2 regions of the Pantoea sp. XAF26B01_ASV70 genome follow, and region 1 is predicted to be linked to the other one. Evidence: predicted binding sites of a transcription regulator. Region 1 holds the regulator's gene; the other holds the start of a gene.
What was found. Region 1 encodes LexA, which represses DNA repair genes until DNA is damaged. Its sites were predicted from a motif close to TNCTGTATGTACATACAGNA; they were not measured.

Region 2: a site for LexA is predicted at 3,845-3,864, ahead of dinG (ATP-dependent DNA helicase DinG). Genes of this name have one in related genera too.

The regions. Positions count from the first base shown of each region.
Region 1 is NZ_CM137251.1:3,895,924-3,901,635, forward strand. Features, by position in the region: gene ACX8ZY_RS18425 (conjugal transfer protein TraF) at 1-139, opposite strand, end outside; gene zur (zinc uptake transcriptional repressor Zur) at 590-1,111, shown strand; gene ACX8ZY_RS18435 (CsbD family protein) at 1,185-1,397, opposite strand; gene dinF (MATE family efflux transporter DinF) at 1,565-2,887, opposite strand; gene lexA (transcriptional repressor LexA) at 2,988-3,602, opposite strand; gene ACX8ZY_RS18450 (diacylglycerol kinase) at 3,708-4,076, opposite strand; gene plsB (glycerol-3-phosphate 1-O-acyltransferase PlsB) at 4,205-5,712, shown strand, end outside.
Region 2 is NZ_CM137251.1:2,938,673-2,944,384, forward strand. Features, by position in the region: gene ACX8ZY_RS13845 (M20 aminoacylase family protein) at 1-652, shown strand, start outside; gene ybiB (DNA-binding protein YbiB) at 654-1,622, opposite strand; gene dinG (ATP-dependent DNA helicase DinG) at 1,649-3,817, opposite strand; gene ACX8ZY_RS13860 (GNAT family N-acetyltransferase) at 4,009-4,527, opposite strand; gene ACX8ZY_RS13865 (helix-turn-helix domain-containing protein) at 4,524-5,087, opposite strand; gene ACX8ZY_RS13870 (MerR family transcriptional regulator) at 5,237-5,712, shown strand, end outside.

The DNA.
Region 1 (5,712 bases):
ATGCTACGCCGGTGCCGCCCATGGCGTCATTACGTGCATCATACCAGGTCCCTGCCGCCATGGCGGAAGAAGAAAGGAAAAGCGCGGTCGTTGCAGCCGTGTAGATCAGCGCTGAACGTTGAGCGGATTTTTTCACCATTTGCCTGCCATCACCTGAGAAATTGCCATTGAAACATTCAATGACTGAATAGTTTGTTAGCCCTATTGTGAACCCTGGCTAACGCGTTATTGCTGTGAATTCAAAGGAAACAGTGTCTTAATTCAAAGGATTGGACGTTTTCCAATCAAAAAACCGTTGTAATTGTTCAAACTGCATTGGGATATTTCAAATAATGCCAGACTTTTCTTAAGTCTTTCTGAACATTACTTCTTAACTCAGTGAGATGCAAAGCAAAATGCCAACAAATTCCGCTTCAGGTGGATTCAGAATGGATCTGATTTGTCGTCAGATTTGAGATAGAAGACGGCTTAAATTCTGAATATGCTGCTTTATCAGGCAAATGATGCTGTTTTTTCAGACGAAAACCAACCTCAGCGCCGCGAAACTATGTGTGATAAAATAACATCACTTATCCAGCGGAGAATTTTCATGACAAACATGACGTCGCAGCAAATTTTGATTCAGGCCGAAAAGATGTGCCTGCAGCGCGGTGTGCGTCTGACTTCGCAGCGTGCTGAAGTGTTGCGCCTGATGGCCGAGCAGCCTGGCTCGATCAGCGCCTACGATCTGCTGGATCAACTCCGGGTCAGCGAGCCACAGGCCAAGCCACCCACGGTTTACCGGGCGCTCGATTTCCTGCTGGAGCAGGGTTTCATTCATCGGGTGGAATCCAACAACAGCTACGTCATGTGTCACCATTTTGAGGCACCAGCACATACATCGGTGATGCTGGTCTGTGACCGCTGTGCCGCCGTTACAGAGAAGCAGGCGCAGGGCGTAGAGAAGATTATTGCTGGTCTGGCAGGTGAAGCGCAGTTTGCATTACGCCATAGCGTGATTGAAGCGCATGGTTTATGTGAAAATTGTGCTGCGGTTGAAGCCTGTACGCACCATGAAAGCTGCGAGCATGACCATCAGGATGAGGGTAAAAAGCGGGGGAAACGCGGGTAATCGGCACATCCTTGTGCGGTTCCGGTGAGGGCCCACCGGAACACATTCAGCTGATTATCAAGCTATTGTCTGATTACCAGCGGTGATCTTTGTTCTGACCTTCCCAGTCGCTTACTTCGCGCTCGGCTTCATCTTTGGTAGAGCCGTAACGCTCCTGGATTTTACCGACCAGCTGATCGCGTTTACCTTCGATAACCTGCATATCATCGTCGGTCAGCTTGCCCCATTTCTCTTTCATTTTGCCTTTGAACTGCTTCCAGTTGCCGCTTGCTTCGTCTTTATTCATGGCAGACCTCCAATCCTCGGGTTTTAATGATTATCTTGCTACTTAACAAAATAACGATACAAAGCGCTGGTTAACTGCGCTGCATAGAGTTAATTGTAGTAGCCAATTTCTTAACCGTGGAATAATACAGAATAATCCGTATCGGCTTGCGTGCAGCCACGGCTGACTCAGGCATCAAACCAGCTGTTCTGACGCCAGTGCTTACGCCAGATGAGCCACAGCGACAGGCCTCGCAGCGCCAGGAAAACCGTGACTGCCAGCCAAAGACCATGGTTACCCAGCACCGGTACGCTAAGCAGCGTCAGAAAATAGCCGGCTGCGGCAACTACCATGCTGTTACGCATCTCGCGCCCGCGCGTCGCCCCGATGAACATGCCATCCAGCAGATAACACCAGACACCGATCAGCGGCATAATCATCTGCCAGACCAGATAGCGGTCCGCTGTCTGCTGGAGTGACTGAAGAGAGGTCAGCAGGGTAACGATTTGCGGGCCAAAAATGGCATAGATCAGCGAGAAGAACAGCGCCACCACCACCGCCTGCCGACAGGCAGAGTGCCAGACGCGCAGGAGTTTGCTGCCATCTTTTGCACCATGCGCCTCACCCGCAAAAGCTTCAACCGCATAGGCAAAGCCATCCAGCGCGTAAGCCGTAAAAGTGATGAACATCAGTAATACTGCGTTAACCGCCACCACATCCGGACCCAGCCGGGCACCCAGTACGGTCAGCGAGGCGAAACAGAGCTGCAGCATCAGAGAGCGCAGCATGATATCCCGGTTCAGTCGCAGCAGCCGGCCGCTGTCACCGCGCCAGCTCTGCTTCAGCAGGCTAAGCGTAATTCCGCGCAGTTTTAACACCCGCCAGACCATGATGCTGCCGACACCCAGCGTAATGTATTCCGCCAGCGCCGTGGCGGTTGCCGCCCCCGCGACACCCCAGTGCAGCCCCATCACCAGCCAGAGATCGAGCACGATGTTAACCAGGTTGCCCACCACCAGCAGGATCACCGGCGCGCGTGCATACTGCACGCCCAGCAGCCAGCCCAGAATGACCAGGTTTGCCAGCGTGGCAGGCGCACTGAGCCAGCGAATCTGAATAAACAGTGCCGCCTGTTCGAGTACATCGGGATTGCCGCCAACCAGATGGGTCGACAGCTGAATAATCGGATAACGCAAAGCGATGAACAGTACGCCCGCCAGCAGCGCAATGATCAGCGGCTGAGTCAGCGCGCGTGCCAGCGCCATTTTATCGCCCGCGCCAAATGCCTGCGCCGTAAGGCCAGTGGTACTCATTCGAAGGAAAAGCAGCAGCATAAAGAGGAAGCTGGTCACTGTAGTCCCGACCGCAACCCCGCCAAGATAGACAGGGCTGTCGAGATGACCAATTACTGCAGTATCGACCACTCCAAGTAAGGGAACGGTGATATTTGAAAGGATCATCGGCAGCGCAAGCCGCCAGAGATTTTTATCGGTTGCCGTAATAAAGCGCATTCGCCGTTCCGTGCTCAGTGTCGCTGCGCAAAAGAGGCAGCGACAAAATTAGGGCAGACAGAATAGCATCAGAGAAGGCGAATGCACGCTGGCAGAAGAATCAGAGCCACTCACCGTTGCGCACCACGCCAACAGCCAGACCTTCTATGGTCAGTGACTGCGCACGGGTATCGACAACAATCGGGTCAAAATCGCTGTTTTCCGGCAGCAGATGCACGATAGCACCCTGCTTTTTCCAGCGCTTAACGGTGACTTCATCATCAATGCGGGCAACCACAACCTGGCCGTTACGCACATCCTGGGTTTTATGCACCGCGAGCAGGTCGCCATCCATAATCCCGATATCTTTCATCGACATTCCGCTGACGCGCAGCAGGAAGTCAGCAGACGGCTTAAACAGGCCCGGATCGACCTTGTAGTGGGTTTCGATATGTTCCTGCGCCATGATCGGCTCACCGGCAGCAACCCGGCCAATCAGCGGTAGCCCTTCTGAGGCTTCTTCTTCCATTAACAGTCGAATGCCGCGCGATGCACCGGAAACGATCTCGATGACGCCTTTGCGCGCCAGCGCTTTCAGATGCTCTTCTGCCGCGTTCGGCGAACGGAAGCCCAGCTGCGCGGCGATCTCGGCACGCGTAGGCGGCATGCCCGTTGAAGAAATATGGTCGCGAATCAGGTCATAGACCTGCTGCTGCCTGCTGGTTAATGCTTTCATCCCGCCCCCTGGTTGTTTATACAGTCGCTGTGAGTATATACAGGTATTGGTGAAATGGAAACCGATTGTCAGGGAAAACGCGCCCTCAGACGCGTTATGGAAGGCTTATCGCAAATGTGTCCAGAGCAGCGCGATCCAGACGAAGAGTGCCAGTAAGATGCTGATCAGCACCGCCGCCGAGCCCATGTCTTTTGCCCGGCCCGCCAGCGGATGATGCTCCTGACCGATGCGGTCGACCACTGCTTCAATGGCGCTATTGAGGATTTCAACAATGACCACCAGCACCACCGCCCCAATCATGAGGATGCGGGAGACCACATCGACATCCAGCCAGCACGCAATAACAATAGCGGCCAGCGCAGCCAGCGCTTCCTGCCGAAACGCCGCTTCATGTTGCCAGGCGGCACGCAGTCCCTGCCATGAGTAACCTGCAGCTTTTACTATTCTGATAAGTCCGGTGGCATTATTTGCCATGATGTGGGAACCCTTTCATCGGATTGACGTCAATGTCTGGGCTGCGTGCAATTGGCACCACCACAGATCTTCGCTGCGCTTTCTGGTATGCTTGCGGCGCTTTGCTAACAAGAGGCTTCATGTTGTCTATGTCAGGTTGGCGTAAACTCTATTACAAACTGCTTAATTTACCACTGTCGTTTTTGGTAAAAAGTAAGGCCATTCCGGCCGATCCCGTGTCTGAACATGGTCTGGATCCGACCCGACCTATTATGTATGTTTTGCCTTACGATTCGAAGGCCGACTTACTGACTTTACGCGCACAGTGTCTGCGGCATCATCTGCCCGACCCGCTCACTCCGCTGGAGATTGATGGTTCTCTGCTGCCGCGCCACGTCTTTATCCACAATGGCCCTCGCGTCTTCCCCTATTTTGTGCCCAGCGTTGAATCCGTGAAAATTTTTCACGATTACCTGGACCTGCATCGCAATAACCCTAAGCTGGATATTCAGATGCTGCCGGTCACGGTGATGTTTGGCCGCGCACCAGGACGTGAAGTCCAGGGCGAAGCAACGCCACACCTGCGGGTGCTGAACGGGGTGCAGAAGTTTTTTGCGGTGATCTGGCACGGGCGCGACAGTTTTGTCCGCTTCTCGCCGACGGTGTCGCTGCGCCGCATGGCAACTGAACACGGTACGGATCAGTCGATCGCCCAGAAGCTGGCTCGTGTGGCGCGCATTCATTTTGCCCGCCAGCGGCTGGCGGCGATTGGCCCGCGCTTGCCGGCGCGTCAGGATCTGTTTACTCGTCTGCTGCAATCCAAAGCGATTGAAAAAGCAGTAGAAGATGAAGCTCGCAGCAAAAAAATCTCCCATGAGAAAGCGCAGCAGAACGCCGTCGAAATGATGGAGGAGATTGCGGCAAACTTCTCCTATGAAGCCATCCGCGTAACTGACCGCGTGATGGGCTGGCTCTGGAGTCGGCTCTATCAGGGCATCAACGTCAATGGCGGCGAAAAAGTCCGCCAGCTGGCGCAGGATGGCCACGAGATTGTCTATGTGCCGTGCCATCGCAGCCACATGGATTATCTGCTGCTCTCCTATGTGCTCTATCATCAGGGACTGGTGCCGCCGCACATCGCAGCCGGGATCAATCTCAACTTCTGGCCAGCCGGCCCGATTTTCCGTCGCCTGGGCGCTTTCTTTATTCGTCGTACCTTTAAAGGCAACAAGCTCTACGCCACGGTATTCCGCGAATATCTCGGCGAGCTATTCACCCGCGGCTATTCGGTTGAGTACTTTGTCGAAGGTGGCCGTTCACGAACCGGTCGCCTGCTGGACCCTAAAACCGGCACCTTAGCCATGACGCTGCAGGCGATGCTGCGCGGCGGAAATCGCCCCATCACGCTGGTGCCGATTTACATCGGCTATGAGCACGTGATGGAAGTGGGCACTTACGCTAAAGAACTGCGCGGCGCGGCGAAAGAGAAAGAGGGCTTCATGCAGATGGTGCGCGGCTTACGCAAGCTGCGCAATCTCGGTCAGGGTTACGTGAACTTTGGCGAACCCCTGCCGCTGGTCAACTATCTCAATAAGCGGGTGCCGGAATGGCGCGATGCCATCGATCCGATTGAGCCGCAGCGTCCCAGCTGGTTAAC
Region 2 (5,712 bases), 960 kb from region 1:
GGTTAACCCTGGCGCCATGATGGCGTCGCTGGATTCGTTTGAGATTACCCTGCACGGCAAAAGCTGCCACGCGGCGATGCCGGAAAGCGGTGCCGATCCAATGGTGGTAGCGGCTGAGCTGATTCTGGCGCTGCAGACGATTCCGTCACGTCGCCTCTCGCCGCTCGCCTCGGCGGTGGTCAGCGTGACGCAGATCCACGGTGGCGAAGCGATCAACGTGATCCCGGAACAGATTGTACTGCGCGGCACGGTGCGCTGCCTGCAGACCAGCGTGCGCGAAAAAGTACGCGGGCTGATTGATGAGTTTGTCGCTACCCTGCCACGTCCGTTTGGCGTCAGCGGTGAGATTGAGTGGTTACCGGGCTATCCGGTGACCGCCAACCATGCGGCCCCGGCTGAGCAGGTGCGCGAGGTGGCGCTGGCGACGCTGGGGGCCGAACAGGTTCAGTGGCAGGTCAATCCGTCAATGGCGTCTGAAGATTTTGCCTGCATGATGGAGGCCTGTCCGGGTGCTTACTTCTGGCTGGGCGCGGATGGCGACACGCCTTCCGCCCCACTGCACAACGCCCGCTATGACTTCAACGACGCGCTGCTGCCAATTGGCATTACTTTCTGGCAGAACCTGGTTGAACAGGCGCTGCCAGCAGCCTGAGTCAGTAACCGGCGGCGAGGATCTGCTGCTCTGCCGCCGCCAGCGAGTCGCACTGGCCGCTGGCGCGCAGGCAGCAGGCGAGCTGCAGTCGCAGTGATGCGGGCACCGGCCGCTGCTGATTCAGCACCTGCTCAATCCAGCGCGCGGTTACCTCTGCCGTCTTATCGGCCGGCAGTTCAACGGCCACTTCGGGCTGACGCTCAACCCACACTTCCGCTTCCGCGCCTGCGCCCTGAATCATGCTGATCGCCGGGCAGCGCTGTGGATTGGCATAGACTTCCCCTTCGGTGCCATTGAGCAGTATCGCAGGCGCATCGATGTCACTGAAGAATTTCGCCACACGCGGCACATACTCCGGATGCGACACGCTCGACAGACGCAGCGCCGCACGTTCGGCAAACGGGGTCGCCAGTTTTGCCAGCGTATGCGCGCTGTTACGCACGCCCATTCGCCAGCGCAGCGACAGCTGTTTCGCCATTGGCGGGCAGAGATGATCGATGGTGATAAAGGCGAGTTCGCCCTGATCGAGTTTTGCCTGCGCCGCCTCTGCGGTGGTGACGGGGGTAATACCTAGCGCGGCAAACACCGCTTCACTGGTGATGCGCGTCGCGTCGTCGCTGACGCCATGCACCAGCACCGGGAAGCCGAGTTTCACCAGCAGCAGCGCCAGCAACGGCGTGAGATTGCCCTGCCGACGCGCACCGTTGTAGCTGGGGATCACAATCGGCATCGGGCGGTTTTCCGGCGCCTGCAGTTGCATCATCTGCGCCTGCATCGCCTGATAAAAGCCGCGCATTTCCGCTTCGCCTTCGCCTTTAATACGCAGCGCAATCAGAATGCCGCCCAGCTCCAGGTCCGGCACCTCGCCCGCCAGCATCGCGCCATAGAGCGCCACGGCAGTATCAAAGTCGATATCGCGGGCATGATTTTTACCGCGACCAATCTCTTTAATGATTTTATTCAGTTCCATCACTCGCTTCCGGTTAAGTGCGCGGCTCAGCGCCGCGTGGGACGTCGTTTACGCACCGTGTTTTTTGGCACCACGGTGGCCGGTATCGCTGCCGGCTCTGGCGTTTCCGGCTGCTCAATCGGGAAGATCGGCAGCGCCGCTAACAGCCGGCTGCCGTAAGATTTGCTCAGCAGGCGGCGGTCGTAAATAACGATTTCGCCATAACATTGATGGCTGCGAATCAGGCGTCCGACCTGTTGAATCAGGGTAAAAGAGGCGCTGGGTAAGCTCTGCACCTCAAACGGATAGCGTTTCAGGCTTTTCAGCCACTCGCCTTCGGTCAAAATTACCGGACTGTCTACCGGGGGAAAAGCGATTTTGTGAATATGCACCTGACTCAGCAGATCGCCTTTAAGATCCAGCCCTTCGGCAAACGACTGCAGGCCAATCAGGATGCTGGTTTCCCCTTTGGCGACGCGCTGACGATGCAGATCGACCAGGCGGCTGCGCGGCTGATCGCCCTGAACCAGCATTGAGAGGCGCAGGTCGGGCAGACAGGCGACAAACTGCTGCATCGCCCGGTTGCTGGCAAACAGCACCAGCACGCCTTTGTGCTTTTTCTCCGCCATCTGCTGCCGGAAGAAACCGGCCATCTCCGCGATGTGCTCCGCTTCGTGCGTCATCAGAGGCTCATAGCGCATCTGCGGGATCACCAGCTTGCCCTGCTCCACGTGGTTAAACGGGGAGTCCAGCGCCACAAAGCGGTCGCCCGCCTTCTCGCTGAGTCCCGACATCTCCTGCAGGCGGTTGAAACTGTTAAGCGATCGCAGCGTGGCGGAGGTCACGACCACGTGTGGAATTTTACGCCACAGCATCTTCTCCAGCTGGTCGCTGACGCGGATGCCGGCGCAGTGAAACAGCAGGTGCGCCTGACCTTCGCGCAGCTCGCGGGTGATCCACTTCGACACCGGCGCGCCAGAGGCTTTTTCCATCGCCGCCAGCCGCCACAGTTTGCTGACCGATTCGAACCAGCCAAACTGGCGATTGAGCTGCAGCAGATTGCGATGCAGTCGCACCACATCCACTTTACCTGTCTGCTCGCTCAGCGCATTAATCAAACCTTCACTCAGGCCGCGCAGCGCATCGCTGAGCTTAAAGAGCCGGGCGCAGAGATCCAGCAACTCCTGGGGCAACGCCCCCAGCACAAAGCGGAATTCGCCCGGCTGATTATGCGGTGGCAGCAGCGGATTCAGCGCCTGAGCGGTAATCGTCAGCAGTTCACGCAGCTCATCGCAGTGCGCTTTCAGCCGCTCCGGGTTAGCCAGCGGCGGCGGCGATTTTGGCCGCATCTGCGTCATAATGCTCTCCACCAGCTTGATAAAGAGGTCGAGCTGCAGGCTGCTCCAGCCCGGCGTGATGTCGGCGCTCATCTCCAGCGCATCGCGGGCCACTTCCGGCAGGTGATGCCCTTCATCCAGCACCAGCATCAGGTTTTTTGCCGGTGGCAGCACCGACTCATTCTCCATTGCGGCCATGACCAGCGCATGGTTCGCCACCACTACATCGACCTGCTCGATTTCGCGCCGCGCCACAAAGAACGGGCATTCACGATACCAGCGACAGTGTGCGCCAAGGCAGCTCGCTTTGTCGGTGGAGAGCCGCTGCCACAGGCTGTCGCTGATGTTCTCGTCGCTGTGATCGCGCAGGCCGTCCCACTGATAGCGATCCAGCGATTTCTGCAACCGGCCACACTGCGTCTGCTCCTCTTTAGTGCTGCTGACGGCGTCATCGTCCAGATAAAGCAGCAGATCGCCCTGCTCATCGTCATCGGCCGCCATCGCCGCCAGATTACGCGGACAGACATAGCGCCCGCGGCCAAAGGCGGCAGTAAAGGTGAGATCGGGAATGATTTTTTTCAGCAGCGGCAGATCTTTGGTGAAGATTTGATCCTGCAGCGCCACGTTGGCGGTGCTGATCACCAGCCGCTTCTCCTGGGCGCGGCTGGCCGCGATGCCCGGGATCAGATAAGAGAGGGTTTTGCCCACGCCGGTTGGCGCTTCAACCGCCAGATGGCGCGAATCGTCGCCCGCCAGGCACTTCGCCACTTCGGCGATCATCTGGCGCTGCGGCGCACGTGGGATGAAGTCAGGCACCTGCTCCTGAAGCGCTTTATACCATTGCGCTATCTGGCTTTTTACTGCGGCTGTCAGGGCCATGATTTGCGTTACCACACCGAAAATATGGCCTGTATTTTTACACAGTATCCTGTTGGCGTCAGCTTTCGCGCCGAATTTTTCGTGCGACGTCGTAAATTTCAGCAGTTGCCCGTTTCAGGGTCGTGCGGGCAGCCCGTCAACCCAGGCCGGTCCGGCACGAAGAAAGGCCAGCCGCATGAGCTAGCGGCTGGCTACGCCAGCACTTTGTACATATAGGTGGTGGCATCCAGCACGCCCGCGGTGGATTCGGCATAAAACGGGATCGACCCCGCCACCTGCCAGCCCAGCGAGCGATAGAGCTCGCTGGCGACATCGCCGCTGCGCGTATCCAGCACCAGCAGCGTTTTGCCCTGCGCACGGGCCTGCTGCTCAGCGCGCTGCATCAGCTCACGCGCGATGCCCTGACGGCGCGCCTGCGGATGCACCAGCAGTTTGCTGATCTCCGCCCGGTGTCGGCCATTAGGCATCGCGCTGCCACTGAGAATGACCGTGCCCACGATGCGACCGTGCTGCCGCGCAACGAATAATTCGCTGTCGCCCTCTGCCAGACCGGCGATCCGCTGCTGCCAGAATCGCGTTATCACCTCTTCGTCTTCAGCATCAATAAAACCGACGCTGGCGCCGTCTGCCACACAGGCCTGCAGCACCGCCGTGAGTTCATCCAATTGCGGTTGCGCTTCGTCGGCGCGAAGTATTGTGTAATCGATCATGGTTTCGCCACCACCAGTAAATAGCGCGCGCCGTCAGTCAGGTGCGCCTCAAAAGCCGATTTCCCGACCAGATGAAAACGTAAGCAATCACCGGGCTTCAGCGCCCACTGCTGCGCCCCCATCGTGACGATGAGGCCGCCCTCGCGTAGCCAGATATGCTGCTCCAGACCCTGAATGGGTGGCGCATCGTAATCTATACGTGCACCAGGCCGTAATTTGCCCTCAATCAGTTCGCATCGGAAATGAAGCGCAGGGGGTGAGACATTCCGGCGAATAAATCCGCTGGATTCATCCTGCCACACGGGCTGCTGGTCATCTCTGATCAGCAAACTGGACTCCTCCTCCACTTCACTGAGCAGGCGCGACATCGTTAATCCGTAGGCAACACACAGACGGTTAAGCAGCGCAGCAGTAGGGCTGGTCTCGCTTCGCTCAATGCGCGATAATGACGCACGACTGATGCCCGTTGCGACAGCAAGTTCATCCAGCGACCAGCCGCGTTGCAGGCGTAATTCTGCCAGCCTCACCGCCAGTCGTTGCTCCGTATTCAGCTCTGACATGGTGATTTCTCATATTTGGGAAAAATTCTCTTTTATGAGATATAACGGATAAACGGCGTATCAGTCAAGTTGTACATCGAGAAATGTATTGTACAACTTAGTCGGCTTCGTTATGGTAATTGCACTCAGACCAATCGAAAGAGGAATTTATGACCTTATACAGTATCGGTGACGTCGCCGAGCGCTGTGGCATAAACCCAGTCACCCTGCGCGCCTGGCAGCGTCGTTATGGCTTACTGAAGCCGCAACGTACCGAAGGCGGACATCGTCAGTTTGACGAAGAGGATGTTCATCGCATCGAAGAGATCATGCGCTGGATTGAAAGCGGCGTGCCGGTCGGTAAAGTTAAGGCACTGCTGGAAGGTGGCGATGTTGATGCCCATGACGGCTGGACCACACTCCAGGATGAGCTGATCAGCGTCCTGCGTCACGTCAGACCCGCTAAACTTCGTAATAAAATTGCCGCGATTGGTCGCGAACATCCGATTGATGCGCTGATCGATCATGTTTTTATGCCGGTGCGCCAGAAGCTGAGTCTGGATCAGAACACCGCCCGCACCATGTGCAGTCTGCTGGATGGTTTGCTGATCGATTATGTCGCGTTCTGCCTGACCGGCAGCCGCAA